Regions from separate parts of the Streptomyces sp. NPDC050732 genome, predicted to be linked through region 3. Evidence: riboswitches for the same ligand, from Rfam matches in the RefSeq annotation. Region 3 holds a riboswitch; each other region holds the start of a gene.
The links. A riboswitch is a leader RNA that binds a small molecule or an ion and turns the genes downstream of it on or off. The one in region 3 is predicted to bind cyclic di-AMP.
Positions count from the first base shown of each region.

Region 1 (10,459 bases), on a different contig from region 3:
CGGGCCCGTGGAGCTCGCCACCTGGCGGTTCGCGACGGAAGCGCTCAGCATCGGCGGCCAGGACATCGCGGCCGGCGACCCCGTCCTCGTCGTGCTCGCCGCCGCCGACCGCGACCCCGCCCGGTTCGCCGACCCCGACACCCTCGATCTCTCCCGCCGTGACAACCAACACCTCGGATACGGCCACGGAATCCACTACTGCCTCGGCGCCCCGCTCGCCCGTCTCGAAGGCCGCACCGCCCTCGCGACGCTCCTGCGCCGCCTCCCCGACCTGCAATTGGCCGCGGACCCCGCCGATTTGCGGTGGCGTGGCGGGCTGATCATGCGAGGACTGCGCACCCTGCCCGTGGAGTTCACAACCGCACAGAAAACGGTGTCCGGAGTACACCCTGCTGACGAGCCGTCAGGACTGTGATGTTTGCGTGATCTCCGCTGCATCGACTTGTGACAAGCGTTCGACTGCGACTACGTTCACGACGACTTGAGCGCCCCAGGCGCCCAAGTCGTCGCTGCAGTCTCCTGAAAGGCACTCGCATGCTCTCCGGCAATGGTCGTCACCGACGCCCCCGCCAGGCCCCGGCCCTCATCGTCGCGGCAGGTGTCACCGGATCAGCCATCGCCATCCCACTGCTCGGCGCCACCAGCGCGAGCGCGGCCGAGACCACCACGTGGGAGAAGCTCGCCGAGTGCGAGAGCGGCGGCGCGTGGAGCGCCAACCCCGGCAACGGCTACTACGGAGGCCTCCAGCTCTCGCAGGAGACGTGGGAGGCGTACGGCGGCCTGGACTACGCGACCAGCGCCGACCAGGCCAGCCGCTCGCAGCAGATCGCCGTCGCCGAGAAGATCCTCGACGACAAGGGCACCGCGGCGTGGCCGAGCTGCGCCCCGATCGCCGGGCTCAGCAAGGACGGCGCCGCGGCCGACGTCGACCCGGGCGGCCCCATCACGCCCAAGCCCTCCGACTCGAACAATTCGAGCGGCTCGGAGGGCCGGAAGGACCCGGCCGACTCCAAGGGGTCTGACGGCGCCAAGGGCTCCACGGACGCAGAAAACTCCACGGACGCAAAGGACTCCACGGACTCCAAGGCCCCTGAGGAGGCCGACAAGTCCTCCGAGAAGCCCTCCGGCGGCGACACGCGAGACAAGAATCACGACGAGTCCGGCGAAAAGGGCGACAAGGTCGACGACGCCGACAAGCGCGGCGAGAACGACGCCGAAAAGGCCGACGACAAGGGCGAGTCCGGCAAGTCCGGCGGCGAGGACACCACTTCGCCCGCGCCCGAGAAGTCGACCGATCCGGCCGACGACGCCACGGACCCCAACGGCTCCTCCTCCGGCCGTCACCGCGGCGACCGCGCGGACGAGGGCGACAGCGCCGGCGACCGTCCCGGACGGCACGCCTCGCGCGGCGGCGACCGCTCCGGCAAGGTCGCCGACGGGACGTACACCGTGCGCTCCGGGGACAACCTCTCGGTCATCGCGGACGACTTCGGGGTCGACGGCGGATGGCACGAGCTCTACAGCGAGAACAAGAAGACCGTCGGAGCCGACCCGGACCTCATCCTCCCCGGTCAGAGCCTCGATCTGGGCGAAAAGTAACGGAAATTGACGATGCGTCGGCGGGGGACTTGACCTGTGTTGTCCGGTTTGGCGCGAGTGAGAGATGGGTCTCAGAAGCCCTGATCGTCTTTGAAATTCGGTGGGGAGCGTGTCTACGGTCGTGACCGCTCGCCACTGGTGAGCCCCGCCGGTCGGTACGCCGAATCCTGCCAACGGCCGGACGGGAACAGTCGTCGCTCAAGAGCGCCGTGGGCAGGAGCGGGGGACCCAAGGTAAGTGCCGGAAACGGCTAGGGGTGAAGTCGCACTCGCGAGAGAGCGGCCGGGCAACCACATCGGCCCGAACCCGACAGCTCACCTCGCAGGCGTCGGTGTAGGGGATCAACTCATGCTGCTTTCCGGCAAGGGCAAGCACCGTCGCCCGTCCAAGGCCACTCGCGTCGCCACGCTCGTCGGCGTGACCGGCGCCGCCGTCGCCGCCCCGCTGATGGCGGCCGGCTCGGCCTCCGCCGCCACCGCGTCCGAGTGGGACGCCGTCGCCCAGTGCGAGTCCGGCGGCAACTGGTCCATCAACACCGGCAACGGCTACCAGGGCGGGCTGCAGTTCTCGCCGTCCACCTGGGCCGCGTACGGCGGTACGAAGTACGCGCCGACCGCCGACAAGGCCTCCAAGGCCCAGCAGATCGAGATCGCCGAGAAGGTCCTCGCCGGCCAGGGCAAGGGCGCCTGGCCGAGCTGTGGCGTCGGCCTCTCGGGTGCCTCGTACAACGGCGGCGGCGGTGGCGGCTCGCAGCAGCAGGCCCCGCAGCAGCAGAGCAAGCCGCAGCCGCAGCAGACGCAGCAGCAGGCCGCTCCGCAGCAGCAGGCCGCGCCGAAGCAGGCCGCTCCCAAGCCGCAGCCGACGCCGCAGACCGAGAGCAAGAAGACCGTCGAGACCCCGACCGGCAAGAAGGTCGAGAAGGGCGACGGCGAGTACAAGGTCAAGACGGGCGACACCCTGTCGAAGATCGCCGAGGCGGAGCACGTCAAGGGCGGCTGGCAGAAGGTCTACAAGCTCAACGGCGACATCATCGACAACGCCGACATGATCTACCCGGGCCAGCAGCTCCACCTGAGCTGACCCGGCCGGTCACGGCCGTGCCTCGGCGGACGCACGGCCGTACCCCCCGTCCCCACGGGCTCCCCGCCCCGGTGCGCGTATCCCCCGTACGCACCGGGGCGGGGCCATGTCCGCACCCGTGTCCACCCGCGTCTCCACGCCGTCTCAGGGCCCCCGTGTTCGCTACTAGCGAGTAGAGAACATGGTCTTACGCCCTGTTTCCGGGCCATATGGCCTTTGTGCCGTCCCAGGGGACGGGCGGTCGGCTGGCCGAAGGCCCGGAGCCGGTTAGGCTCAGGAGACGCAGGGCCGAAGCGGCTCGCGTAAACGCGTCACATCCCAGAAGGAGATGCTCGTGCCGTCCATCGACGTCGTCGTAGCCCGGGAAATCCTGGACTCCCGAGGCAACCCCACGGTCGAGGTCGAGGTCGGCCTCGACGACGGCAGCACCGGTCGTGCCGCCGTTCCGTCCGGTGCCTCCACCGGTGCTTTCGAGGCCATCGAACTCCGTGACGGTGACCCCAACCGTTACCAGGGCAAGGGTGTCGAGAAGGCCGTCCTCGCCGTCATCGAGCAGATCGGCCCGGAGCTCGTCGGCTACGACGCCACCGAGCAGCGCCTGATCGACCAGGCCATGTTCGACCTGGACGCCACCGACAACAAGGGCTCGCTCGGCGCCAACGCCATCCTCGGCGTCTCGCTCGCCGTCGCGCACGCCGCCTCCGAGGCCAGCGACCTGCCGCTGTTCCGCTACCTCGGCGGCCCGAACGCGCACCTGCTGCCCGTCCCGATGATGAACATCCTGAACGGCGGGTCGCACGCCGACTCGAACGTCGACATCCAGGAGTTCATGATCGCCCCGATCGGCGCGGAGTCCTTCTCCGAGGCCCTGCGCTGGGGCACCGAGGTCTACCACACGCTGAAGAAGGTCCTGAAGGACAAGGGCCTCTCCACCGGTCTCGGCGACGAGGGCGGCTTCGCCCCGAACCTGGACTCCAACCGCGCCGCGCTCGACCTCATCCTTGAGGCCATCAAGCAGGCCGGTTACGTTCCCGGTGAGCAGATCGCCCTCGCCCTCGACGTCGCCGCGTCCGAGTTCTACAAGGACGGCAAGTACCAGTTCGAGGGCAAGGAGCGCTCGGCCGCCGAGATGACCGAGTACTACGAGGAGCTCGTCGCCTCGTACCCGCTCGTCTCCATCGAGGACCCGCTGTTCGAGGACGACTGGGCCGGCTGGAACGCCATCACCGAGAAGCTCGGCGACAAGGTGCAGCTCGTCGGCGACGACCTGTTCGTCACCAACCCGGAGCGCCTGGCCCGCGGCATCGAGGAGAACTCGGCCAACGCCCTGCTCGTCAAGGTCAACCAGATCGGTTCGCTGACCGAGACCCTGGACGCCGTCGAGATGGCCCAGCGCAGCGGCTTCAAGTGCATGATGTCCCACCGCTCCGGCGAGACCGAGGACGTCACCATCGCCGACCTCGCCGTCGCCACCAACTGCGGCCAGATCAAGACCGGCGCCCCGGCCCGCTCCGAGCGCGTCGCCAAGTACAACCAGCTCCTGCGCATCGAGGAGATCCTCGACGACGCGGCGGTCTACGCGGGCCGCAGCGCGTTCCCCCGCTTCAAGGGCTGAGCACGCTCGCGCAGCCACGTAGTTACCTACGTCCCCGCACCCGGTCCCGTACCGTGTGCGGGGACGTACGTACGTGCAGGCGCTGCGCTGGGGAGGCGGAACCATGGGCAAGGCCGGGACCAAGGACCGGTTCTCCACCGCGACCCGCCTGCGGCTGCTCGGCGAGCAGACCGCGGAGCGCGTCTACCGCTCCCAGACCAAGCGCCAGGCCCGCCGCTCCCGGCTCACCGGCCGGGCCGCCCTCCTCGCGCTCGTGCTCTGTTCCCTGGTCGTCGCGCTCGCGTACCCGATGCGGCAGTACGTCTCGCAGCGCGCCGAGATCGACGACCTGCGCAGACAGCAGGCCGAGCACCGCGCGGACGTCGAGAAGCTCCGCGACGAGAAGGCCCGCTGGCAGGACGACGCGTACGCGGAGCAGCGCATCCGGGACCGCCTGCACTACGTGATGCCGGGCGAGACCGGCTTCACGGTGATCGACCCGGCGGCGGCGCGGAGCCGCCGCACCGACCAGGGGGCGGCCGCGCGCCCCTGGTACTCGAACGTCTGGGACGGCGTGGACAAGGCCGACCGCCCCGCCGACTGACTCCCGACGCCCCCCGACGACTGACAACTGACAACTGACACGAAAGACAGGCATGGAAACGCCCCCGCCGAGCACCCCGCGCACCGAGCCCACCGACGCCGACGTCGAGGCCTTCAAGCAGCAGCTCGGCCGACCGCCGCGCGGCCTGCGGGCCATCGCGCACCGCTGCCCCTGCGGTCAGCCGGACGTCGTCGAGACGGCGCCGCGCCTTCCGGACGGGACGCCCTTCCCGACGACGTACTACCTGACGTGCCCGCGGGCCGCCTCCGCGATCGGCACGCTGGAGGCCAACGGCGTCATGAAGGAGATGTCGGAGCGGCTCACGACCGACGAGGAGCTGGCGAAGCAGTACCGCGCCGCCCACGAGGACTACATCGCGCGCCGGGACGCCATCGAGGTCCTGGAGGGTTTCCCGAGCGCGGGCGGCATGCCGGACCGCGTGAAGTGCCTGCACGTCCTCGTCGGCCACTCCCTGGCCGCGGGGCCCGGAGTGAACCCGCTGGGCGACGAGGCCATCGCGATGCTGCCGGAGTGGTGGGCGAAGGGCCCCTGCGTCACCCCGTGCGCGCCCTCCTCGCAGGAGACGGCGTGACCCGGGTCGCCGCCATCGACTGCGGCACGAACTCGATCCGCCTCCTGGTGGCGGACGCCGACCCGGCCACGGGCGAACTGGTCGACCTGGACCGGCGGATGACGATCGTCCGGCTGGGCCAGGGCGTCGACAGGACGGGGCGCCTCGCCCCCGAGGCGCTGGAGCGCACCTTCGCGGCCTGCCGCGAGTACGCCGCCGTCATCAAGGAGCACGGCGCCGAGCGCGTCCGCTTCGTCGCCACGTCCGCCTCGCGCGACGCGGAGAACCGCGACGAGTTCGTCCAGGGCGTCCTGGACATCCTGGGCGTCGAGCCCGAGGTCATCTCCGGCGACCAGGAGGCCGAGTTCTCCTTCACCGGCGCCACCAAGGAGCTGACGGGCCGCGACGACGTCGCCACGCCCTACCTGGTCGTGGACATCGGCGGCGGCTCCACGGAGTTCGTGGTCGGCACGGACCATGTCCAGGCCGCCCGCTCGGTCGACGTCGGCTGCGTCCGCATGACCGAGCGTCATCTCGTACGCGACGGAGTCGTCACCGACCCGCCGACGCCGCAGCAGCTCGACGCGATCCGCGCCGACATCGAGGCCGCCCTCGACCTGGCCGAGCGCACGGTGTCCCTCAAGGAGGCCCGCACCCTGGTCGGCCTGGCGGGCTCGGTGACCACGGTCGCCGCGATCGCGCTCGGCCTCGACACGTACGACTGGCGCGCGATCCACCACGCCCGCATCCCGTACGCCCAGGTGAACGCCATCGTGGACCGCCTCACACACGCCACGCACGACGAGCGCGCAGCGATCCCGGTGATGCACCCGGGCCGCGTCGACGTCATCGCGGCGGGCGCCCTGGTCCTGCTGGCGATCATGGACAGGGTCGGCGCACAGGAGGTCGTGGTGAGCGAGCACGACATCCTGGACGGCATCGCCTACAAAGTGGCAGAAGAGGTCGAATCCGGTAAGCGGGGGCGCTGAGGCCGGCTCCCGCGTTGCTGCGTTGGGCGCCGAGATTGCCGCATTGAGCACCACGTGACGAGAGGGGTTGCCGTGTCGCAGACCGAGGGTGCCCGCCTGTTCCGCGAATCGTGGATCGCGGGTGTGCGGAAGCACTTCCCAGGTGAGCCGAAGCCGGGCTATGTGACTCCCTGGGACGGAACGCCGGAGTGGGAGCGGCAGGCCGCAGGCGCGGTGTACGAGCAAGTGCGGCAGTTCCTCGAACTCAGCGGAGGCCACGCCTCACGTCTGAGCCGTGAGCAGAAGAGCCGGTTCGTGGCGACCGCATGGACGGCGCAGATGTTCAAGCACTTCGAGGACCCCAAGCCGGGATACGTGGCTGACTGGCCCGACCTTCCGGAATGGCAGCAGCAGACCGACGCGGACATCTTCGAGGCCATCGAGCAGGCTGCCGGCTGATCACGCAGCTGAGGTGTTCTGGCATTGGGCGGCCTCTCACCGCGCTATCGCTTGAGCGCCTCCTGTAGCGTTTGAGCGGTCGCCAGGGGGGCCGGAAGACTCTCCGGCGACAGTCCGTCGGGAAAGTTCGTGAAGTTCTTCACAAGGAAAAAGGCCCTGTTGGGCGAGGTTCGACGGGCTCGGGGGGTCTAAAGGGGGCTTTTCGAAGGGCCGGGGTCGTGGCCGGGATGTTTCGTGCGGGTGACCGGAGTGCGGTGAGGGGTTCCGGATCAGGGCGGGCGGAGGATCGGAGTGCAGCTCACAAGGGGTGCACAACGACTCGTGTGGCATCGTGGTTCCCCACCGGCACCATGACCTCGGTCACGTGGGCGGCGAAGTGTAGCAGAGGCCCTTGGCATGCTTGTGAAGGGGCGCACGAGCGACCCCCGCCGGGCGGGTGGATACTCGATGGCATGAGCACCACGGAGCGTCCCAGGATCCTCGTAGTAGGCGGTGGGTACGTAGGCCTGTACGCAGCTCGGCGCATTCTCAAGAAGATGCGCTTCGGAGAGGCGACCGTCACGGTCGTCGACCCCCGTTCGTACATGACCTACCAGCCCTTCCTCCCCGAAGCCGCCGCCGGCAGCATCTCGCCGCGGCACGTCGTCGTACCGCTGCGGCGCGTACTGCCGAGGGCGGAAGTCCTCACCGGTCGGGTCACCACCATCGACCAGGACCGCAAGGTCGCCACGATCGCGCCGCTCGTCGGCGAGGCGTACGAGCTGCCTTTCGACTACCTGGTCATCGCGATGGGCGCGGTCTCCCGCACCTTCCCGATCCCCGGCCTCGCCGAGCAGGGCATCGGCATGAAGGGCATCGAGGAGGCCATCGGCCTGCGCAACCACGTCCTTGAGCAGCTGGACAAGGCTGACTCCACGACCGACGAGGAGGTCCGCCGCAAGGCGCTGACCTTCGTCTTCGTCGGCGGTGGCTTCGCGGGCGCGGAGACCATCGGCGAGGTCGAGGACATGGCCCGCGACGCGGCCAAGTACTACAAGAACGTGAAGCGCGAAGACATGCGCTTCGTGCTCGTCGACGTCGCGGACAAGATCCTCCCCGAGGTCGGCCCGAAGCTCGGCCAGTACGGCAAGGAGCACCTGGAAGGCCGCGGTGTCGAGGTCTACCTGAAGACCGGCATGGACTCCTGCGTGGACGGCCACGTGGTCCTCAACAACGGCCTCGAAGTCGACTCGAACACGATCGTGTGGACCGCGGGCGTCAAGCCGAACCCGGCGCTGTCCCGCTTCGGCCTGCCGCTCGGCCCGCGCGGCCACGTGGACACCCAGACGACGCTCCAGGTGCAGGGCACGGACTACATCTGGGCCGCGGGCGACAACGCCCAGGTGCCGGACGTCGTCGGCCGCAAGGCCGGCAACGAGAACGCCTGGTGCCCGCCGAACGCCCAGCACGCGCTGCGGCAGGCGAAGGTCCTCGGCGACAACGTGATCTCCGGCATGCGGGGCTTCCCGCAGAAGGAGTACAGCCACGCCAACAAGGGTGCGGTCGCCGGTCTCGGCCTGCACAAGGGCGTCGCGATGATCGTCATGGGCAAGATGAAGATCAAGCTCAAGGGCCGTCTCGCCTGGTACATGCACCGCGCGTACCACGGCATGGCGATGCCGACGTTCAACCGCAAGATCCGCGTCTTCGCGGACTGGACGCTGGGCATGTTCCTCAAGCGCGAGGTCGTCTCGCTGGGCGCCATCGAGACGCCGCGCGAGGAGTTCTACGAGGCGGCCAAGCCCGCCCCGAAGCCCGCGGCCGCCGCCGAGCCGGCTCCCGCGGTGAAGACCGAGGAGCGGGCGAAGGCCTCCTGACCTCGCGTCACCGTTCCACCCCGAAGGGGCCGCCCGCCATCCGTGGTGCGGGCGGCCCCTTCGGCATGCCGGCGAGGCGGCACGTCGGCGAAAAAATAGATGCCGGGGGCATCTATTTTGCCGTACCGTGACGCGGCGACGGGACTGCGTCCGGCCCCTCCGGTGTTGACGTGGTGTTGGACCGTTCCGGGATTTTCCCTCATTGTCACAACAAAGGGATGCCCCATCCACGGAGGTGTGCGCCATGCAGGACGCCGCACAGCGGCTGAAGACCCTCGCCGAGCAGCTCACGGGAGCCCCGCTGCCGGTACGTATCCGCGCCTGGGACGGGTCGGAGTCGGGCCCGCCGAACGCCCCCGCCCTCGTCGTGCGCAACCGCCGCGCCCTGCGCCACCTCCTGTGGAAGCCGGGCGAGCTGGGCCTCGCCCGCGCCTGGGTCGCCGGTGACCTCGACGTCGAGGGCGACCTTTACCAGGCCCTGGACACGATGGCGGAGTTCATCTGGGAGCGCGACGACGATGCCAGGAGCCTGCGGCAGTCCCTGCGCGACCCGGAGTTCCGCGCCGCGGCCCGCTCCCTGCTCGCCCTCTCCGCCCCCTTCCTGCCGCCCGCCCCGCCGCCCGAGGAGATGCGCAGACACGGCCGTCTCCACCTGCACACCAAGGGCAGCGACCGCCGCGCCATCAGCCACCACTACGACGTCGGCAACGACTTCTACGAGCTCGTGCTCGGCCCTTCGATGGTCTACTCCTGCGCCTACTGGGAGACGCCCGACGGCACCCTGGAGGACGCCCAGCGCGACAAGCTCGAACTCGTCTCCCGCAAGCTCGGCCTGAAGCCCGGCATACGGCTGCTCGACGTCGGGTGCGGCTGGGGCTCCATGGCGATCCACGCGGCACGCGAGCACGGCGTGAGCGTCGTGGGCGTCACCCTCTCCCAGGAACAGGCCGCCTACGCCAGGAAGCGGGTGGCCGAGGAGGGGCTGACGGACCGGATCGAGATCCGCGTCCAGGACTACCGCGACGTGCGCGACGGGCCGTACGACGCCATCAGCTCCATCGGCATGGCCGAACACGTCGGAGGCGAACGCTACTTGGAGTACGCCCGCGACCTGTACGCCCTCCTCAGGCCCGGCGGGCGGCTGCTCAACCACCAGATCGCGCGGCGCCCGCAGGCCGACGAATCGGCGTACTCCGTGGACGAGTTCATCGACGCGTACGTCTTCCCCGACGGGGAGCTGGCACCCGTGGGCAGCACGGTGGCGCTCCTGGAGCGGGCCGGGTTCGAGGTCCGCGACCTGGAGTCCATCCGCGAGCACTACGCCCTCACCCTGCGCCGCTGGGTCGCGAACCTGGAGGCGCGCTGGGCGGAGGGCCAGCAGCTCACCTCACCCGGCCGAGCCCGCATCTGGCGCCTCTACATGGCCGCCTCCGCGCTCGCCTTCGAACACAACCGCATCGGCGTCAACCAGGTCCTCGCCGTGAAGACCCCGGAGACCGGGGCGTCGGGTCTGAGCCTGCGGACAAGGGACTGGCGCGGCTAACGCGTCGGGCCCGGACGCATCGACGTCCGGGCCCGACTCGTGTACCGCTCAAGCCCGCGCGGCTACTCGCTCTTGATGGCCATCAGCGGGTTCAGCTTCGCCGCGCTGCGGGCCGGCCACATCGCCGCGAGGACACCGACCAGGGCCGCGATCCCGAGGAAGATCACGATCCGGCCGAGCGGGAT
Region 1 is NZ_JBFAHP010000042.1:4,987-15,445, reverse strand. It holds gene AB0H82_RS30805 (cytochrome P450) at 1-415, shown strand, start outside; gene AB0H82_RS30800 (transglycosylase family protein) at 535-1,599, shown strand; cyclic di-AMP (ydaO/yuaA leader) riboswitch at 1,795-1,943, shown strand; gene AB0H82_RS30795 (transglycosylase family protein) at 1,948-2,679, shown strand; gene eno (phosphopyruvate hydratase) at 3,014-4,294, shown strand; gene AB0H82_RS30785 (septum formation initiator family protein) at 4,398-4,877, shown strand; gene AB0H82_RS30780 (DUF501 domain-containing protein) at 4,930-5,469, shown strand; gene AB0H82_RS30775 (Ppx/GppA phosphatase family protein) at 5,466-6,437, shown strand; gene AB0H82_RS30770 (hypothetical protein) at 6,510-6,875, shown strand; gene AB0H82_RS30765 (NAD(P)/FAD-dependent oxidoreductase) at 7,328-8,731, shown strand; gene AB0H82_RS30760 (cyclopropane-fatty-acyl-phospholipid synthase family protein) at 8,976-10,274, shown strand; gene AB0H82_RS30755 (FtsX-like permease family protein) at 10,337-10,459, opposite strand, start outside.
Region 1: linked by a shared signal. The riboswitch ahead of AB0H82_RS30795 (transglycosylase family protein) and the one ahead of AB0H82_RS17000 (NlpC/P60 family protein) in region 3 are both predicted to bind cyclic di-AMP.

Region 2 (10,459 bases), on a different contig from region 3:
ATCATGACGCGGCGGCCGACCTGGACGACCGCGGTGTAACTGCCGGACCAGGCGGTCAGATGGCGCAGGGCACCGCCCCGGGCGGCGAGGAGGCCGACCCGCAGCTCGTCGTCGGAGGCTCCGCAGACGCCGAGGACCGCGATGCGGGTCTGCTCGTCGGCCGTCACTGTGCGTACTTCGTCGGCCCGCCAGTCGCCGACCGCCCAGAGCGGATCCGGGTCGCCCCACAGGAGTTGGGAGCCCACGGGGTGCACGGTCTCGCCGTCGTCACCGGTGGCTCCGGCCGAGCCCACCACCGAGGGTCTCGCGGTGGTACTGCTCCACCCCACCAACCACCGCATCGCTGCCTCCACAGGCTGTGGACAGATCTGGGGGTCCCATGCTGCCACGAAGGAGGCGTGCGGGAAGGGCCGCGGGGCCGCTTGAGCGGCGGTGAATGCGCCCTGGGAGGGCGGTAGTTGAAGCCTAGAACGAAGGTGCTCTTCTTGGAGATGCCTTGGATATGCCTGGAGGGTGCCTTGAGCGTGCCTTGCGAGCGTCCTGTGCGCAGGGCGTACGCGGTCCTCACGAGGGTGGGCGCACTCCACGCTCGTGGGCGAAATGACCGTCCCTGTACAGGGATGCTTTTCGGCCAAATCGGCCTGTGATGGGCCCACGGCGGAACCGTTCGGAGGCAACACACAGCCCGGGAGGCGGTGTTCGCCTCCCGGACCGGTCCGCCGCCCGCGGGGATGGAGGCGGCGGTGTCCCCCAGCCCACTGACTCCAGCGCAGCGGGCCGACCCACGCATCGCCAATGGAAGCGCTCCCCCCATGGCCGGAGAAGAGCGCACACACGGGCGCACGGCCACACGGCGGGAGCACGCGGCGCCGTCGGCGCACCTCCGCACGGACAACAATCTCGCCATCCGGAACTGCGCCTCTTAACGCTTGGGATGCGGCGAACTACGCTGTGTGTGCTGATGTTTTCGCGGAGGCATATACCTGGAGGATCGGCCAAACGCTCTTGCGGCCGCCATTCCGGCCACCGCGCGCGGAGCCCGGGGCAGGACGCCCGGAATCGCGGCGCGCGACGGCTCGGGCCGGGCTGCCCCCGGGGGAACGCAGCACGAATGCCGTGCGGTCCAGTCACCGCCCGGCAGCCGTCTGTGTCGAGGGGTGGCGCATGTCCAGGGAGCAACGCGGGCCGAACGAAAAACTCGGCACCGTTCTCGCCCTCGCGGGAATCAGCAATGCGGGACTCGCCCGCCGGGTCAACGACCTCGGCGCACAACGCGGGTTGACGCTCCGTTACGACAAGACATCGGTGGCCCGCTGGGTGTCCAAGGGCATGGTGCCGCAGGGCGCCGCCCCGCATCTGATCGCGGCGGCCATCGGACAGAAGCTCGGCCGCCCGGTGCCGCTGCACGAGATCGGCCTCGCGGACGCCGACCCCGCGCCGGAGGTGGGCCTCGCCTTCCCCCGTGACGTGGGCGCGGCGGTGAAGTCCGCGACCGAGCTGTACCGCCTCGATCTGGCGGGCCGGCGCGCGGGCGGCGGGATCTGGCAGTCCCTGGCCGGCTCCTTCGCGGTCAGCGCGTACGCGACACCCGCGTCGCGCTGGCTGATAACCCCGGCCGACAGCTCCGTCGCACGCGACGTCTCGCGCGAGGCGCCCCGCGACGCCGTGCACGCCGACGACAGCGGCGCGCCGATGAAGGTCGGCCACAGCGACGTACTGAAGCTGCGGGAGGCCGCCGAGGACGCCCGCCGCTGGGACTCCAAGTACGGGGGCGGGGACTGGCGTTCCTCGATGGTCCCGGAGTGCCTGCGCGTCGAGGCGGCGCCCCTGCTGCTCGGCTCGTACTCCGACGAGGTCGGACGCGCCCTCTTCGGAGCGTCGGCCGAGCTGACCCGGCTCGCCGGGTGGATGGCCTTCGACACCGGCCAGCAGGAAGCCGCCCAGCGCTACTACATCCAGGCGCTGCGGCTCGCGCGCGCGGCGGCCGACGTCCCCCTGGGGGGGTACGTCCTGGCGTCCATGTCCCTCCAGGCGACGTACCGCGGCTTCGGGGACGAGGGGGTCGACCTCGCGCAGGCCGCCCTGGAGCGGAACAGGGGCCTGGCGACCGCCCGCACCATGAGCTTCTTCCGCCTCGTCGAGGCACGGGCACACGCGCGTGCCAACGACGCGCAGGCCGCGGGGGCGGCGCTGCGGGCCGCCGAAGGGTGGCTTGAGCGGGCCAGGGACGGCGACCACGACCCCACCTGGCTCGGCTTCTACTCGTACGACCGCTTCGCCGCCGACGCCGCCGAGTGCTACCGCGACCTGAAGGCGCCGCGGCAGGTGCGGCGCTTCACGGAGCAGGCGCTGTCCCGCCCCACGGAGGAGTTCGTGCGGTCGCACGGCTTACGCCTCGTGGTGTCGGCGGTCGCCGAGCTGGAGTCCGGGAACCTCGACGCGGCGTGCGAGCAGGGGACGCGGGCGCTGGAGGTCGCCGGACGGATCTCGTCCGCGAGGACCACGGAGTACGTGAAGGACCTCCTCCACCGCCTGGAGCCGTACGGGGACGAGCCGCGGGTGGTCGAGCTCCGCGAGCGGGCCCGGCCCTTGCTGGTGGCCCCGGCGTAGGCGGGACTCCCGCCGCCCGCGATGCCCGCGTGTCCGGGGTGCCCGCGGCGCGGGGTGAACCAGCGGCTGAGGCCGGGTGAACCGGCGCGGAGCGGTGGGGAAGCATCCGGCGCCCGGGGTTTGGCGGCGTTGTCAGTGGCGCAGGGCAGTATCTGTGGAGGGAGGTGAGGCGCGGTGAAGAAGGTCGCGTACGACTGCGACGTGCTGGTGATCGGCGGCGGCATCGTCGGGCTCGCGACGGCGTATGCGCTCACGCGCGGCGCTCCCGGCACCACGGTCACGGTCCTGGAGAAGGAGCCGGGCCCCGCCCGCCACCAGACGGGCCGCAACAGCGGCGTGATCCACAGCGGGATCTACTACCGCCCGGGCTCGCTCAAGGCGAGGTACGCGGTCCGCGGCGCCGCCGAGATGGTCAAGTTCTGCGCGGAGTACGGCATAGCGCACGAGGTCACCGGCAAGCTGATCGTCGCCACGGAGCGGGACGAGCTGCCCCGCCTGCACGCCCTCGTCCAGCGCGGCAGGGAGAACGGCATCCCGGTGCGCGAGCTGGGCCCCGCCCAGATAGTCGAGTACGAGCCGGAGGTCCGCGGCCTCGCCGCCATCCACGTCGGGACGACGGGGATCTGCGACTACAGCGCGGTGGCGCGGCACCTGGCCGACGCCTCCGGTGCCGAGATCCGGTACGGCGCGGCCGGTGAGGCCGTCCGCATCGACCGCCGCCCCGACCGCGGCGTCGCGGTCCGCACCGCCGACGGCTCCGTCGTCCGCGGCAAGGTCCTGGTCAACTGCGGAGGGCTGCACTGCGACGAGATCGCGCGGCTCACCGGCGACGACCCGGCCATGCGGATCGTCCCGTTCCGCGGGGAGTACTTCGAGCTGGCCCGCCCCGAGCTGGTGCGCGGCCTCGTCTATCCCGTGCCCGACCCGGCCTTCCCCTTCCTCGGCGTCCACCTCACCCGGGGCATCGACGGCGGCGTCCACGTCGGCCCGAACGCGGTCCCCGCGCTCGCCCGCGAGGGGTACGACTGGTCGGTCATCCGCCCCCGCGAGCTCGCCGGCACCCTCGGCTGGCCCGGCTCCTGGCACCTGGCCCGCCGCCACTGGCGGTACGGGGCGGGTGAGCTGCGCCGCTCCGCCTCCAAGTCCGCCTTCACCGACGCGGTGCGCAGGCTGCTGCCCGCGGTCCGCCCCGCCGACCTGGTCCCGGCCCCCGCGGGCGTCCGCGCCCAGGCCGTCCTGCGGGACGGCACACTGGTCGACGACTTCCTGATCCGGGAGGGACCCCGCACGGTCCACGTGCTGAACGCGCCCTCGCCGGCCGCGACGGCGTCCCTCCCCGTGGGCAGGGAGGTCGCCCGCCGGGCGCTGGGCGTGCTCCGGGGCGAGTGAGGCCCCCGGGGCCCGGTCGCGGGGCGCGACCCCACCCCCGCCCGCCCCGTAAAATTGCCGCACTGTGTCTGACTCTTCCCGTATCCCCGACGCCTCCGGCGGCCCCGGCAGCTCCGATGTCCCCCGGTCCGGCGGCCGGGCGCAGGCCGCGCCGCGGTTTCCCGGCGGTCCCTCGCCCGACCCCGCGGGCTCGCACCACGAGCGGCGGATCCGCAGCTTCCAGCCACGCCGCAGCCGGGTGACCACCAGCCAGGAGGACGCGCTGCGCCGCCTCTGGCCCCAGTGGGGCCTGGACATCGACGGGCTGCGCACGCTGGACCTCGCCGAGCTCTTCGGGGACGGCGAGACGCCGTCCGCCAAGCCCGTCGTCCTGGAGATCGGCTTCGGCATGGGCGAGGCCACCGCCCAGATGGCCGCCGCCGACCCGGACACCGGCATCCTCGCCGTCGACGTGCACACGCCGGGACAGGGCAACCTCCTCGCCCTCGCCGAGCGGGGCGGCCTGACCAACGTCCGCGTGGCCAACGGCGACGCGATCATCCTGCTCCGCGAGATGCTGGCGCCCGCCTCGCTCGACGGCCTCCGCGTCTACTTCCCTGACCCCTGGCCCAAGGCCCGCCACCACAAGCGCCGCCTCATCCAGCCGGAGTTCCTGACGCTCGCCGCGCCCTCCCTCAAGCCCGGCGCGCTGCTGCACTGCGCGACGGACTGGGAGCCGTACGCCGAGCAGATGCTGGAGGTGCTCACCGCGCACCCGGACTTCGAGAACACCCAAGCCGACGGCGGATACGCGCCGCGCCCCGACTTCCGCCCCCGCACCCGCTTCGAGGGCCAAGGCCTGGACAAGGGGCACGTCGTCCACGACCTGCTGTTCCGCCGCGTCGCCCCGTCGCAGGACTGAGGCACCGTCGCGGCCGCCCGCCACCCTCGTTAGGGTCGACGACGTGGCCATCAGTCCTCCGTATCCGATACCCCCCGAGGCGCCCGCCCCGGGGGCGCTGCGCCGCGTCCACTGGTGGCAGCGGCGCGCGATACGCGTGGCCGCGCTCGTCACCCTGCTCGCCCTCTCCGGCCTGGTGATCCTGGCCCTGGTCAGGGAGCAGACCGGCACCGAGGGCTTCCTGGTCGGGCTCGGCCTCGCGACCGTGCCGGTGCCGCTGCTCGTCGCCGCGTTCCGCTGGCTGGACCGGGTGGCACCGGGCCCCTGGCGGAACCTCCTCTTCTCCTTCTCCTGGGGCGCCTGCGCGGCCGCGCTCATAGCGATCGTCGCGAACAGCTTCGCGATCCGCTGGATAGCCACCGCCACCGCCGACCCCAGCAGCGCCGACACCCTCGGCGCCACCGTCATCGCCCCGGTCGTCGAGGAGAGCGCAAAGGCCGCGGCCGTCCTGCTCGTCTTCCTCTTCCGCAGACGCGACTTCACCGGCATCGTCGACGGCATCGTCATCGCCGGGGTGACCGCGACCGGGTTCGCGTTCACCGAGAACATCCTCTATCTGGGCAACGCCTTCGTCACCGACCAGCTCAGCCGCGAGAGCGGCCTCGCGTCGGTGACGGCCGCGACCTTCTTCGTCCGCGTCGTCATGTCCCCGTTCGCCCACCCGCTGTTCACCGTCCTGACGGGCATCGGCTTCGGCATCGCCGCGCTCTCGGCCGACCGCGGGCACCTGCGCCGCGTGCTGCTCCCGCTCACCGGACTACTGCTCGCGATGGGCGTGCACGCGCTGTGGAACGGCTCGACGGTCTTCGGGCAGTACGGCTTCTTCGCCGTGTACGCCCTCTTCATGCTCCCGGCGTTCGGCCTGCTGACCTGGCTGGCGATCTGGACCCGGCAGCGCGAACTTCGCATGATCCGCAACGAGCTGCCCGTCTACACGGCGGCGGGCTGGCTCACGCCGCCCGAGCCGTACGCGCTCGGCTCGATGCGCGCCCGCTCACTGGCCCGCGACTACGCCTCGTACACCTGGGGTAAGGCCGCGGCCCGCACGGTCACGGAGTACCAGACGTACGCGACGTCGCTCGCGTTCCTGCGCCACCGGGGCCGCCTCGGGCGGGCCGGGGCCGACTTCGTCGTACGCGAGCGGGAACTTCTCGAAAAGCTCTGGGAGCGCCGCGAACCGGCCCGCCCCGCGCTGGCGTACGCGGCCGGGGCGACGGCGCCGGTGAGGCCCCCGATGCCGTACGCGCCGTACGGCCCCGGCCCCTCCCCGTACGGCCCTCCCCCGTACGGGCAGCCGCAGCCCCACCCGGCGTACGGCTACCCGGCGTACAACCCCTACCGCGACGCCTGACCGCCGGGCGTCAGGCGGACGCGGCGGTCAGCGCCGCGACCTCCGCCTCCGTCAGCTCCAGGTCGCCGACCGCGAGCAGGGCGGGCAGCTGCTCCACCGTGCGCGCGGAGGCGATCGGCGCCGCGACGGTCGGCTGTGCCGCGAGCCAGGCGAGCGCCACGGTCGCGACCTGGGCGCCCCGCGCCCCGGCGATCTCGTCGAGCGCGGCGAGGACACGGTCGCCCCGCTCGCTCCCCACGTACTCCTCGACCCGGCCGCTCCGCGCGCTCTCCACCTTGGCGCCCTTGCGGTACTTGCCGGTGAGGAAGCCGGACGCGAGCGCGTAGTACGGGACGGCCGCGAGGCCGGAGCGGGAGGCGACCTCCTGGAGCGGGCCCTCGTAGGTGTCGCGGGAGACGAGGTTGTAGTGCGGCTGGAGCGCGACATACCGCGCGAGGCCCTCGCGGTCGGAGAAGTCGAGGGACTCCTGGAGCCGCTCGGGGGTGATGTTGGAGGCCGCGATCGCCCGCACCTTGCCGTCCCGCACCAGCCCGTCGAGCGTTCCGATGATCTCCTCGACGGGGACCGACGGGTCGTCGTAGTGGGTGTAGTAGAGGTCGATGTAATCGGTGCCGAGGCGGCGCAGCGAGGCGTCGACCGCGCCCTTGACGGTGGTCGCGGAGAGGCCCTTGTACTCGGGGTGGGCGCCGGCCTTCGTGGCGATGACGACGTCGGAGCGGTTGCCGCGCTCGGCCAGCCACTCGCCGATGAGGTTCTCGGACTCGCCGCCCCGGTTGCCCTCCACCCAGGCCGAGTAGACGTCGGCGGTGTCGATGAAGTTGCCGCCGGCCGCGGTGTAGGCGTCGAGGACGTCGAAGGACGCCGTCCGGTCGGCGGTCCAGCCGAAGACGTTGCCGCCGAGGGAGAGCGGGAACACTTCGAGGTCGGAAGAGCCAAGCTGGCGAAGAGAAGTCATACGTCCCTCAACACCGCCACCGGAAACCGAATTCCGTTCACCGGGCCGGCAGCGGGGTCACGTCAGGGGTTCAGGCCCTTGCTCCGCAGCCAGCCGAGCGGGTCGATCCCGGAGCCGCCGGGCGTGTGGACCTCCAGGTGGAGGTGCGGACCGGTGACGTTGCCCGTCGCGCCGACGCGGCCGATGACGTCGCCCGTGTTGACCTTCTGGCCCGCGCTGACGTTGAGCGAGGACTGGTGGCAGTACCAGACCTCCGTGCCGTCCTCCAGTTCGAGCACGGTGCGGTAGCCGTACGCGCCCGCCCAGCCGGCCTCCTTGACGGTGCCGGTGTGCACGGCCTTGAGGGGGGTACCCGTGGGAGCGGCGAAGTCCAGACCCGTGTGGTGCCCGGAGGACCACATGGAACCGGCGTCACCGAAGTGCGACGTGAGGGTGTACGAGGAGGTGGGGATGGCGTAGCTCTTGGCGAGCTTGGCCAGGCGCTCGGCCTCGGCCTTCGCCTTCCGGGCCTCCTCTTCCTTCTTCTTCTTGGCCGCGGCCTCGGCGTCCGCCGCCTTCTCGGCCGCCTTCTGCTGGTCGGCCGCCTCTTCGGCGGCCTTCTTGACCGCGGCCTCCTCGGCCGCCGTCCGCACGGCGGTGTCCGCCTGCTCCTGCTGGTTCTCGGCCTGCTGCATGATGCGGGCGCGCAGCGCCTCGCCCGCGTCGGTGGTGCCCTGCTGGGCGTCGGCGGTGCTGACACCGGCGGCGGTGAGCGGGGCGGCGGCCACGGCCGTGGTCGTCTCCGGCGTGTCGTCGGACATCAGGGACCCGACGCCCGGCAGGGACTCGGCGGCCGGCAGCGAGTCCGCGACGGCGCCCACGCCCGGCAGGTCGGGCAGGGATATGGAGACCGGCGGCTTGCCGTCCTGCGCGGTGGCGATGCCGCCCGCGCCGACAGCGGCGATGACGCCCACGCCGAGCACGGTGGAGCTGCGGGCGAGCCCGCCGCCGCTCTTCTTGTGCACGCGGTGCCTGCCGCGGACGGGACGGATGGACTCCTCGGTGGGGTTCCACTCCTCGAAGGATTCGAGGGGGCCCTCGTCGTACGAGCCGAAGTCGTCGTCATTCGGCACGTACACGGCTCGGGGGGCAGGCCGGTTGGACGCCACTGGGGCGCGCTCCTTTCCTTCCTTCTCGCCTACCGGGTTAGCTGACGGGTTCGGAGCAGGAAGGTCTCCTACGAACACCTGGCACGGAGGCACAGCTGCCCGATTCACCCCAAGTTGGTGGTTCCCCGGCTCCCTTGCGGGATTAGGCGCGTGCGCGCGGAGCCGTCTCTAGTGACGGCTGGGACGACCGCGCTGCGTTATCGAACGTTAATAGACAGGGGGTCCGTATTCCAAGCCGTTCGGGTTGATCGTTAACGCTCATCGGCCGTACGTACCGGGACACGAGGGTGCGGACCGGGTCGAGTTGGCCCCCGATCTTCAAACACCGGAGCTTTACATTTCCTTGATCGTGTGTCAGTTGTTATGCGGAGTGGTGCACTTCAGTCACCGGTGGTGACCTCCGGATCGCCGGTGGCGGGCCGCCGCACCGCGAGCAGCGCCATGTCATCCGTCATGGCGCCCCCCGTGTGCCGCCGCACCTCCCCCGCGAGGGCGGCGAGCAGCGCGTGCGGGCCGCCCCGGCCCGGGAAGATCCGCCCGCCGAGCCGCGCCGCGGGATCGTAGAACTCCCCCGCCGCGTCGCGCGCCTCCGACAGGCCGTCCGTGTAGAAGAGCAGCGTCGCGCCGGGCGGGAACTCCGACTCGTCCGCCCGGTCCGGCCAGACCCCCAGGTCGCCCATGCCGAGCGGCAGCGCGGGCTCGCTCGCCGACATGACGCACAGCCGCCCGTCGCCGCGCAGCAGCAGCGGCGGCGGGTGCCCGCGGTTGATCAGGCGTACGGAACCCTCGCCGTGCCGGATCTCCGCGAGGACGGCGGTGGTGAACCCCTCGAACGCGTCGAGACCGTCGCGCCGGGTCCCCTCGCGCGCCAGCGCCCGCTCCAGGCGCTGCGCCACCGCCTCCAGGGTGGCCTCCTGCTCGGCGGCCTCCCGGAAGGCACCGATGACGACGGCGACCGCCGCGACCGCGCCCATGCCCTTTCCGCGTACGTCGCCGACGATGAGCCGCACGCCGTGCGGGGTGTCCTGCACCGCGTACAGATCGCCCCCGATGAACGCGTCCGCCTGCGCGGCCTCGTACCGTGCCGCGATGTCGAGCCCGCCGATGCGCGGGTCCGGCGCGGGCAGCACGGCGCGCTGGGTGGCCTCGGAGATGGAGCGGGCGATGGCGAGCCGGTCGTTGCCGCGGCGCACGACACGGTTGATCACGATCGCGAGGGCGGCGACGGTCGCCACGGTGACCACTTCGGTGACGACCTCGACATGGCTGCTGACGCCGTTGCCGTAGTGCAGGAAGAGGACGGCGCCGGTGGCCGCCGCGCCGGTCAGGACGGTACTGAGCAGCGAGTAGAAGGGAGCGGCGATCAGCGGGGCGGCCGTGAAGAGCGGGGCGGCGGTGAACTCCGGCGGGGTCGCGGCGTCGTAGCAGACCCCGACGATGAGCAGCAGGAGCGGCAGGACCCGCACGAAGGCACGCTCGGGACCGGTGGCACCCCTGGCCCCCTTGGCCCCCCTGACCCTCCCGTCGTCGGGTCCTCCTCGCTGCCCCACCGCTTGTCTCCCGCCGACTCCGCGCCCATGACCGCGCTCCACCCAGGGTTCCCGCAGCGGGAGGAGGCTGCGACCTGGTGCGGGCCGGGCGGGTGACGTCACACCCGCGCCCGAACGAAACACCCGGGCCCGGAAAACACCCAGGGCCCGGAACCATGTTCTGGTTCCGGGCCCTGGGTCTTCAGTAGCGGGGACAGGATTTGAACCTGCGACCTCTGGGTTATGAGCCCAGCGAGCTACCGAGCTGCTCCACCCCGCGTCGGTAAACCCAACAGTACGCCATCCGGAGGGGTGCGTCGAACCACTTGACTCAGGGTGGGCCGCCGCTTGAGCAGCCCGAAGGGGTGCGGACCCCGGCGGTATGTTCGTGCCTCCACGACCCATCCACGGGAGTGACCAGGCAATGCCAACCATCAGCAAGCTCAGCGAACTGAGCGGCGAGTACGTCCTCGACACCGCCCGCACCCGGCTCGGCTTCGTCGCCCGGCACTCGGTCGGACCCCAGGTCCGCGGGCA
Region 2 is NZ_JBFAHP010000012.1:3,628-14,086, forward strand. It holds gene AB0H82_RS13005 (asparagine synthase-related protein) at 1-341, opposite strand, end outside; gene AB0H82_RS13010 (MFS transporter) at 1,165-2,610, shown strand; gene lhgO (L-2-hydroxyglutarate oxidase) at 2,785-3,999, shown strand; gene trmB (tRNA (guanosine(46)-N7)-methyltransferase TrmB) at 4,082-4,900, shown strand; gene AB0H82_RS13025 (PrsW family intramembrane metalloprotease) at 4,944-6,290, shown strand; gene AB0H82_RS13030 (aldo/keto reductase) at 6,301-7,245, opposite strand; gene AB0H82_RS13035 (M23 family metallopeptidase) at 7,308-8,357, opposite strand; cyclic di-AMP (ydaO/yuaA leader) riboswitch at 8,405-8,552, opposite strand; gene AB0H82_RS13040 (PP2C family protein-serine/threonine phosphatase) at 8,774-9,859, opposite strand; tRNA gene AB0H82_RS13045 (tRNA-Met) at 10,129-10,202, opposite strand; gene AB0H82_RS13050 (YceI family protein) at 10,347-10,459, shown strand, end outside.
Region 2: linked by a shared signal. The riboswitch ahead of AB0H82_RS13035 (M23 family metallopeptidase) and the one ahead of AB0H82_RS17000 (NlpC/P60 family protein) in region 3 are both predicted to bind cyclic di-AMP.

Region 3 (10,459 bases):
CAGACGGTGCGCCGCAGGGCGGGCCTGCGCCCGGCCCCGGCCGCCGCACCACCCGAACCCGCCCCGGACGACCCCAGGCCACAGGTACCGCCCGCGGCCGGACGCAGACTCGCGACGCTGCTCACCGACCAGCCGGGGACCGGCAGCGCCGGCCGCCGCGGCGCCGCACCCGACCTGATGGAGCTCCTGCCCCAGTGGCTGGCCCTGGCCAACGCGCGAGGATACGGGGCGCCTCCGGAGCTCCTGCCTGCCCTCCTGAACGCGGCCCGCGGCCGCACGGACCTGCGCCCCCAGGCACTCACCTTCGCGGGCCCGAGAGCTCTCTGGCTGGCCCGCCTGAACCCCGACTGGAAGTTCGCACTCCGCGCCACCCCGGGAGGCGGCGTGGCGCTCCCGTCGACCGACGACGCACAGAGAGTCGGGCAGCTCTGGGAGGAGGGCCTCTTCGCCGAGCGCGTCGCCCTGCTCACCGCGCTGCGTGCGGACAACGCCCGCATGGCCCTGGACCTGCTCACCTCCACCTGGCCGACGGAGCGGGCGGAGGACCGCCTGATGTTCCTCGACTCGCTGCGCACGGGCCTCTCCGCCGCGGACGAACCCTTCCTGGAGCAGGCCCTCACCGACCGCAGCCGCAACGTCCGCTCCACAGCGGCCGAATTGCTCTCCGCGCTTCCCGAATCGGCCCTGGCGGGACGGATGTCGGCGCGCGCGGCCTCCTGCGTGGCCGTCGACCACACATCGAGCACGCCGACCCTCACCGTCGAGGCGCCGCACGAGTGCGACGCGGGCATGGAGCGGGACGGCGTCATCCCGAAGCCCCCGAACGGCCGGGGCGAGCGCTCCTGGTGGCTCGGCCAGCTCGTGGAATCGGCCCCGCTCGCCACCTGGCCGCCCCGGCTCGGCAACCGCACCCCGACCGAGATCGTGGCGCTCCCGGTGGCCGACGACTGGCGGGGGGAACTGCACGCCGCGTGGTGTCGCGCGGCCGTACGCCAACGTGACGTGGCCTGGTCCAGAGCGCTGCTGGGCGCCCCCTCCTCACCCGACGCGGCAGGCCCGGGCGCCGTATCCCTGGCCGAGCGGGCCAAACTGCTGGCCTCCCTGCCCGCCGCCGAGCGTGCGGACTGGGTGGCGGGGTTCATAGCGGCACACGGTCTGTCGGAGGCGTTCCAACTGCTCGGCGTCTGCGCGGTTCCCTGGGCCGGCCCTCTCGGCCGAGCCGTGGTCGACTCCCTGAACATCGCGCGCGACGCGGGCAGTTACCCGTGGAGCTTCAGCGGAGTGATGGGCCTGGCCGAGCGCTGCCTGGACCCGGCCGAGGCGGTCCGCCTGGAAGCGCTCACCGCCATCCCCGACGAATCGGAGGACGCGTCACCCGGCGCGGGCAGCTACTGGTCGGAAGCGTTCCAACGCCTGGTCACCACCCTGCGCCTGCGCGCGGCGATACGCGACGAACTCGCCCCGGCGACATGACGTCCACCGTGCTGACGCCCATCGACATGGCGTCCACCGCCATGTCGCCGACCACGGCGGACCACCGATGGGACCCCTCAAGCGACCTGGGGACCCCTCAGGCGGCCTGGCGCACGTTCCCCCGGACCCACTCCACGATCGACGTGGTGGTGGCCCCGGGTGTGAAGATCTCCGCGACGCCCTTCTCCTTCAGCGGTGCGATGTCCGCCTCCGGGATGATGCCGCCACCGAACACCTTGATGTCCTCCGCGTCCCGTTCCTTCAAGAGCTCCAACACCCGCGCGAACAGCGTGTTGTGCGCTCCGGAGAGGATGGAGAGGCCGATCGCGTCGGCGTCCTCCTGGATCGCGGTGTCCACCACCTGCTCGGGCGTCTGGTGCAGCCCGGTGTAGATGACCTCCATACCGGCGTCGCGCAACGCCCGCGCGATCACCTTGGCCCCGCGATCGTGCCCGTCGAGCCCCGGCTTGGCGACCACCACGCGGATCGGCCCGGCTGCCACACCCATCACTGCCTCCATGTACCGATATCCGTAACCGACAACAGTCTGTCCCCGGCACAGATACCCCGCACCGCACCGGCCGGGGAAGTGAACGAACGTTATCCCCAGCATCGCGCAAGCGGCAGTTTCACGGTGGAGAGCGAGGGGGAAATCACACGTGGGACACGTTCGCTGCGCGCCCGTCCGTAACCCAGGGGTTCACGCTCCGCATCCGGACCAGGCGCGAGGGGAGCCGCAACGAGACGCCGGGCCACCGCGCCGGCAGCCGCACGGCGTGGTGACACCGCGTATCGGCGATGCAACGGGGGCACGGAGTCACCGCAGGGCGGTGGCCGGGATCGCCATCGCACAGCCGACTCCTCGACCACGACTCCCCCTAGGGCACACGGGGGACAGAGCCTCCCTTCCGTGCGCCAAACGGGAGGTCGACGATGCCGGTCACGAAGGCCCACGCGGGGGCCCGCCCCTTTCGGCCACTCGGTTCGCTGCTGCCGAAAATCCTCGGCCTGACCCCACTCCCGGCCCTCCCCGCTCTGCCGGCCAAAGTGGCCGGCCTCTCCGTGGCCCTGCTGAAGGCGACCGCACTGGAGATGACGATCCTCGCGGGTCACGTGCTCCTCTACCCCTCCGGCATCGCCCAGGAGCGCAGGTCGGCCCCGGTCCAGCCGCCTCCCGGCGCTCCCCGGCTGCCCCCGGACGGCAGGCCTCCGGTCCTGCTCCTGCACGGTTTCATCGACAACCGCTCCGTCTTCGTACTGCTGCGCCGCGCGCTCTCCCAGCACGGCCGCCGGGTGGAGACCCTCAACTACTCCCCATTGACCTGCGACATCCGTGTCGCCGCCGAGCTGCTCGGCCGCCACATCGAGGAGATCTGCGAGCGCACGGGACACGCCCGGGTGGATGTTGTCGGGCACAGCCTCGGCGGCCTGATCGCCCGCTATTACGTGCAGCGGCTCGACGGTGACGCACGCGTACGCACGCTGGTCACGCTCGGCACCCCGCACGCCGGCACCCGCGTCGTGCCGCTCGCGGACGCCCACCCGATCGTCCGACAGATGCGTCCGGGCTCCGACGTGATCCAGGAACTCAAGGAGCCGGCGCCGGGCTGCCGCACGCAGTTCGTGAGCTTCTGGAGCGACCTGGACCAGATCATGGACCCGCTGGAGACGGCCTGCGTCGACCACCCCGACCTGCTCGCGCAGAACGTCCGCGTGACCGGCATCGGGCATCTCGCACTGCCGGTGCACCCCGCCGTCGCGAACGGCATACGCCAGGCACTCGACCTGGCGAATCCAGGAGCCGACGCCAAGAGCGCACCGGGCGGACTGACGGTCGCCTGACCCCGGCCCACCTCATCCGTCACTCCCCACCTCCACACCCCCGCTCGCACCCACTCCTGTCGAACGAACCTCGAACGCAGAGCCAAGGCTGTGCCCACAGTCCCCCGAAAGACGGCCGAATGCCCGTTTCCTGAAACCGTGAAACCTGCCGAAGATTGTCGCGCCCGTATACCGCCGGGTACAGTCGCCGCACTGCTCTGCCCCTGCTGCCGAGGCGAAAGAGAAGTTGGTGAACGACCGTCACCCGTCGGGGAGCTCGACTCCCCCGTCCTCGGCACCCGGCGCCGACCAACCGCACTACCCGACGTACGACCGACAGAGCGCCCAGCACGGCGGCTACGGCTACGACACCTACTCCACCGGCACCTTCGCCACCACCGGTTTCGACACCGGAAGCTTCGAGACCGGAAGCTTCGACACCGGTACTTTCGCCACCGACCCGCTCTTCGGTGACATGCCGGGCACCGGGCACGACACGGGCCAGTGGGCGACCACCACGGCCACCACGGCCCCGCCGCAGCGGACGACGCTCACCGAGGATCCGTACGCCGCGCAGTACTACGCCGAGACGTACGACACCGGCAGCTACGACACCGCCTCCATGTGGTCGACCGGTGGCTACCAGCAGCTCGCCGACATCCCCTCGCAGCCGGGCCCCGACTCCACGGGCCAGTGGGACACCACCGCCTGGGACCAGACGCCGCAGACCGGCGAGTGGGACACGCAGACTTTCGACACGAGCGCGTACGACCCGCATGACGTGGCCCCGCCGCACGAGGCGGAGCAGCCCGACCTCGACCAGTACGCGCTCGACGCCGACGCCGACGCCGACGACCCGTACGGGACCGTGGACCCCGAGACGGCCGCCGCGGATTCCGGGAGCGCCGCTCCCCGGACGTCCCGCGCCTCCCGCGGAAAGAGCGGCGGCGCCGACGGCGGCCGCTCCAGGACCCGCCGCCGGACCCCCGCCAAGCGCTCCGCCCTGTTCACCGTCGCGGTGCCCTCGGCCTGCGTCATGGGCGTCGCCGGAGTGGCCGCCGCGTCCGTGGGCAGCTTCGGCGGGGACGACGAGAAGAAGGAGACGACGGCGTCGGCTCCGGACACCGCGCCCGTGCAGCCCTCCGCCGCCAACAACAAGCTGGACACCCAGCTGGCGAACCTCTCCGCCGACGCCGGCGACTTCGCGGACCGCGCGAGCCGCACGCAGGAGCGCATCGACCTCAAGGCCGAGAAGGTGGCCGCCCAGAAGAAGGCCGCGGCCGAGGCGGCGCGCAAGGAGCGGCTGCGCCCCAAGTTCGCCCTGCCGGTGAAGCAGCACGGACTGAGCGCCTACTACGGCCAGGCGGGCGTCAACTGGATGTCCGCGCACTCCGGCATCGACTTCCCTGTGTCGTACGGCACGGAGGTCCTCGCCGCGACCGACGGCACCGTGTCGACGAAGTGGAACAGCGCCTACGGCAACATGGCGATCGTCACCGCCAAGGACGGCACGGAGACGTGGTACTGCCACCTCTCCACGCACAAGATCTCCAGCGGTCCCGTGAAGGCGGGCGAGGCCATCGCCTTCTCCGGGAACTCCGGCAACTCCACAGGACCGCACCTGCACTTCGAGGTGCGGCCGGGCGGCGGCTCGGCGATCGACCCGCTGCCGTGGCTGCGCAGCCACGGCCTCGACCCGACGTAACCCCTAGAGCAGCTCTCCGGCCGCCGCCCTCGGCGTCAGAGCCGTCAGAGCTTCTCCACCGGCGCGTACCTCAGCAGCAGGCGCTTCGGCTTGGGCTCTCCGAAGTCCACCGTCGCCTCGGCGTTCGCACCCGTCCCCTTCACCCCGACCACGGTCCCGAGGCCGAACTGGTCGTGCGTGACCCGGTCGCCGACGGCGAGCGACACCACCGGCTTCTCCGACGCGCGGCGCGTGGCGAAGCCCTGCGCCCCGCCGGAACGCGAGCGCGAGGACGACAGCGTCGAGGCGATGCCCGCCGCCGGCCCGGACGAGACGGGTGCGCCGACCGAGCCGGTCCGCTTCCAGTCCAGGTGCGTGTCCGGGATCTCCTCCAGGAAACGCGACGGCGGGTTGTACGACGGCTGGCCCCAGGCGCTGCGCATGGAGGACCGGGTCAGATAGAGCCGTTCACGCGCGCGGGTGATGCCCACGTACGCGAGGCGGCGCTCCTCCTCCAGCTCCTTGACCTGCCCGAGGGCGCGCATGTGCGGGAAGACGCCGTCCTCCATGCCGGTCAGGAACACCACGGGGAATTCGAGGCCCTTGGCGGTGTGCAGGGTCATGAGCGTGATGACTCCGGAGCCGTCGTCCTCCTCGTCGGGGATCTGGTCGGAGTCGGCGACCAAGGCGACGCGCTCCAGGAAGTCGGAGAGCGTACCGGCCGGGGCGGTCCCCTCCTCGCCCTCGGCGGCTGCGCTGTTGTCCTGCTCGAACTCCAGCGCCACGGCGGCGAGCTCCTGGAGGTTCTCGATGCGGGTCTCGTCCTGCGGGTCGGTCGATGCCTGCAGCTCGGCGAGGTAGCCGGTCCGTTCGAGCACGGCTTCCAGGACGACGGCCGGGCCCGCGCCGGACTCGACGATGGTCCGCAGCTCCTCCATGAGCGTGTTGAAACGCTTGACGGCGTTGGTGGAGCGGGCCGCCATTCCGTACGCCTCGTCGACGCGGCGCAGGGCCTGCGGGAAGGAGATCTTCTCGCGCTGCGAGAGCGCGTCGATCATGGCTTCGGCGCGGTCGCCGATGCCCCTCTTCGGTACGTTCAGGATGCGGCGCAGCGGGACCGCGTCCTCGGGGTTGGCGAGAACGCGCAGGTAGGCCAGCACATCGCGGACCTCCTTGCGCTCGTAGAAGCGGACGCCGCCGACGACCTTGTAGGGCAGGCCGACGCGGATGAAGATCTCTTCGAAGACACGGGACTGGGCGTTCGTCCGGTAGAAGATCGCGACGTCGCCGGCCTTGGCCTCGCCCGCGTCGGTGAGGCGGTCGATCTCGTCGGCGACGAACTGGGCCTCGTCGTGCTCGGTGTCGGCGACGTATCCGGTGATGCGGGCGCCCGCGCCCTGGTTGGTCCAGAGGTTCTTGGGGCGGCGGCTCTCGTTCCGCTCGATGACCGCGTTCGCGGCGGTCAGGATCGTCTGCGTGGAGCGGTAGTTCTGCTCCAGGAGGATCGTCGTCGCATCGGTGTAGTCCTCCTCAAACTGGAGGATGTTCCGGATGGTGGCACCGCGGAAGGCGTAGATGGACTGGTCCGCGTCGCCCACGACGCACAGCTCGGCCGGGTCGTCCTCGTCGCCTCCGGAGGGGCCGACGAGCTCGCGCACCAGGGCGTACTGGGCGTGGTTGGTGTCCTGGTACTCGTCGACCATGACGTGCCGGAAGCGGCGCCTGTAGTGCTCGGCGACGTCAGGGAAGGCACGCAGCAGGTGGACCGTCGTCATGATCAGGTCGTCGAAGTCCAGCGCGTTCGCCTCGCGGAGGCGTGACTGGTACATCGCGTAGGCCTGGGCGAGGGTCTTCTCAAAACCGTCGGCGGCCTGAGCGGCGAAGTCCTCCTCGTCGACCAGCTCGTTCTTCAGGTTCGAGATCTTGGCACTGAACGACTTCGGCGGGAACTTCTTCGGGTCGAGGTCCAGGTCGCGGCAGACCAGGGCCATGAGGCGCTTGGAGTCCGCGGCGTCGTAGATCGAGAAGGAGGAGGTGAAGCCCAGCTTCTTGTACTCGCGGCGCAGGATGCGGACGCAGGCGCTGTGGAAGGTCGACACCCACATCGCGTTCGCCCGCGGGCCCACGAGGTGCTCGACGCGCTCCTTCATCTCGCCCGCGGCCTTGTTCGTGAAGGTGATCGCGAGGATCTGGCCGGGGTGCACGCCGCGCTCGGCGAGGAGGTACGCGATGCGGTGGGTCAGCACGCGGGTCTTGCCGGAGCCGGCGCCGGCCACGATGAGCAGGGGGGAGCCGGCGTGCACGACGGCCGCGCGCTGGTTCTCGTTCAGCCCGTCGAGGAGCGACGCCGGGTCGATGACCGGGCGCGGGGCACCGTCGCGGTAGTGCGACTGCCGGGTCATGGGCGCGTCGAACTTCCCGTCGAACAAGTCGTCCGGAATGGGCTCCGGAGCGCTGTCCTCGGGCGGCGGGGGCGCTTCGTCCGCGGCCTTGGAGGCCTGCAGGTCCGCCAGGAAGCTGTCATCAAAGAGGCTGCTCATCGCCTCCCGAGTCTAGGCGGCGCCACTGACAACCCGCTGCGGGTTCCGGACACACCCCGACCTTCCTACGCCGCGCTCACAAGCGATCACGCTTGGCTACGCCGCTTCCGGTCTCCGCCGTGTCCGCGTCAAGGGTCTCGTAAAGTCACGAAAATGTATCGGGCATATCGAACATCAACCTTCACAGGAGCCACACGGGTTGGCTAGCGTGCCCGGCGGGCCACTCGCCCCCCACCGGCGAACCCCGCCGGGAACGAGTGACCTCCGCCGAGTCCGACGTGTTCGGAGCCGGGGACCCACCAGAACCTTGGGGTGAATCGGTCCCGTACGAAGTACGGGACTGTAGGGCAGCCTTCCGAACCACCCGCCCGAACCCGACAGCTAACCCGGTAGGCGGTCTACGGAAGGAGTCGCCTCCCTTGGCGTCGCACCGCAAGCCGCGGACCCGTACAGCCGGCATACGCACGGCCCCCGCCCTCGGCATCACGACGGCAGCCCTCACCTCCGTCGCCCTCCTGGCTCAGAGCGCACAGGCGGCGCCCTCCGCGCCGACGAAGCCCAGCCTCGAAGAGGTCCAGAAGAAGGTCGACGAGCTCTACCAGCAGGCCGGCGTGGCCACCCAGAAGTACAACTCGGCCAAGGAGCGCACCGACAAGCAGCGCAAGAAGGTCGACCGCCTGCTCGACGACGTGGCCAAGCGCACGGCCGAGCTGAACGACGCACGCGAGGAGCTGGGCTCGTTCGCCGCCGCCCAGTACCGCACCGGCGCCGTCTCGGAGACGGCCACGATGATGCTCGCCGAGGACCCGCAGGGCTACTTCGACCAGAACCACCTGGCGGACCGGCTGACCACGCGCCAGAAGAAGGCGGTCGACGACTACCAGGCGCAGCAGGCATCGGCGACCAAGCAGCGCACGAAGGCCGCGAAGAGCCTCAAGACGCTGAGCGACTCGCGGGACGACCTCAGGACGAGCAAGCGGACCGTCCAGAAGAAGCTGGGCGACGCGCGTGAGCTCCTCTCGGAGCTGACCGCCGAGGAGAAGGCGCGGCTCGCGGAGATCGAGCGGAAGAAGAAGCAGGAGGCCAAGCGCAAGGCCGAGAAGCTGGCCCGTGAGCAGGCCGCGGAGGCGGAGCGCGAGCGGAAGGCCGAGGAGGCGGCGCAGCGGGAGAAGGAGCGGGAGTCCGACCAGGGCTCTGGTTCCGGCTCCGGCTCCGACGCGGGTTCGGGTTCGGGTTCGGGCTCAGGATCCGGAACCGGCTCCGGCTCCGGCTCCGGAAGCACCGACGGCAGCTACGCCACCAAGGCCGCGAAGGTCATCGACTTCGCGGAGGGTCAGATCGGCAAGCCGTACGTGTGGGGCGCCACCGGCCCCGACTCCTACGACTGCTCCGGACTCACCCAGGACGCCTGGAAGGCCGCGGGAATCTCCCTGCCGCGTACCACGTGGGACCAGGTGAAGGTCGGCACGGCCGTGAAGACCGCCGACGCCAAGCCGGGTGACCTGGTGTTCTTCTACGACGACATCAGTCACGTGGGGATCTACATCGGCAACGGCAAGATGATCCACGCCCCGAAGCCGGGCGCGAACGTCCGCGTCGAGTCGATCTACTACATGCCGATCCACAGCGTGGTGCGCCCCGCTTGAGCACAAAGCGCTTGATCACAAAGCGCGTGGCCCGCATCCGGCAGGATGCGGGCCACGCGCGCGTAGAGGTGTAAAAACTCAGGTCCACAGCACCGCGATGAAGATGTTCGCCGTGGTCAGCAGGCCGACCGCACCGAACATGCCCTTGTCGACCTTCTCCTCGTCCCGCTTCACATAGACCAGCGCGAGGATCACGATCAGCAGGGCCAGCTTGATGCCGATCTTGACGTTGTTGACCGTGTTGTCGTCCGCCTGGTTGAGGCCCACCAGGACCACACCGGTGACGAGCATGATCAACGCGCCGTGCAGCATTCCGGGGCTGAAGCGCGCGGTGCCCTGGCCCATCTGCTTCATCTGGGTCAGGAAGCCGCCCAGGAGCGAGGCGATGCCGATGATGTGCAGGCCGACGAAGAGATGGATGAGTAGGTCCATGAGGCCGGAGCCTAGCCGGGCGTCGGGCCGGGCCGGGCAGGCGCCCCCATATCACCTCACTCCGGCCGGGCAAGCCGGAAACGAGCCATCGGTCACGGCCATGCGCCAAGCGGCCGCCGTCCGGCGAACGGCACGGTCGTTGTCGGTCACTGTCCGCCCACTTCCGTCAGTTGCGCACAGTCCCTCACCAACCGGTGACGGCCAGGTTTAGCGTCCTTCACCAGGTGACCGGCTCCCCAACCGCCGTCCGAACCTGGTCGGCTGTCGGTCACCACCGCCGAGAAACCCGGCGGCGGCCCGTCCCCCCTGTGCGGGCCGCCGCCGGACACGTGAGGAGCCCCACTTCGTGGCAGCGCACCGCAAGCCCAGACAGCGCTCACTCAGCGGCAGCACGGCCCGCACCGCCGCAACCCTCGCCCTTGCCGGAGCCGCGTCGGTGACCGCCTTGGACGGCACGGGACACGCGGACCCCCGGCTCAGCCCCACTGAGGTGAAGGCAAAGGTCGACTCGCTCTACCGCGAGGCGGAGACAGCCACCGAGAAGTACAACGGCGCGAAGGAGAAGGCCGAGAAGGCCGAGAAATCGCTCCGTGAACTGCGCGACACGGCGGCCCGCAAGACGGAGAAGCTCAACGCCACCCGTAACAGCCTCGGTTCGTACGCCGCCGCGCAGTACCGCGCGGGCGGCATCGACCCCTCCCTGCAGCTCGCGCTCTCCTCCGATCCCGCGCAGTTCCTGGACCGCGCGGCACGCGCCGACCGGGCCGGCAGCCGCCAGGCCCTCGCCCTCCGCGATGTGCGGAAGCAGGTCCGGGAGATGGACCGGCTGCGCGACGCGGCCGACGACCGGCTGACCGCCCTCC
Region 3 is NZ_JBFAHP010000016.1:136,686-147,144, forward strand. It holds gene AB0H82_RS16975 (DUF5691 domain-containing protein) at 1-1,473, shown strand, start outside; gene AB0H82_RS16980 (cobalamin B12-binding domain-containing protein) at 1,571-1,981, opposite strand; gene AB0H82_RS16985 (alpha/beta fold hydrolase) at 2,566-3,315, shown strand; gene AB0H82_RS16990 (M23 family metallopeptidase) at 3,545-4,999, shown strand; gene pcrA (DNA helicase PcrA) at 5,044-7,518, opposite strand; cyclic di-AMP (ydaO/yuaA leader) riboswitch at 7,774-7,930, shown strand; gene AB0H82_RS17000 (NlpC/P60 family protein) at 7,938-9,164, shown strand; gene AB0H82_RS17005 (hypothetical protein) at 9,243-9,596, opposite strand; gene AB0H82_RS17010 (NlpC/P60 family protein) at 9,943-10,459, shown strand, end outside.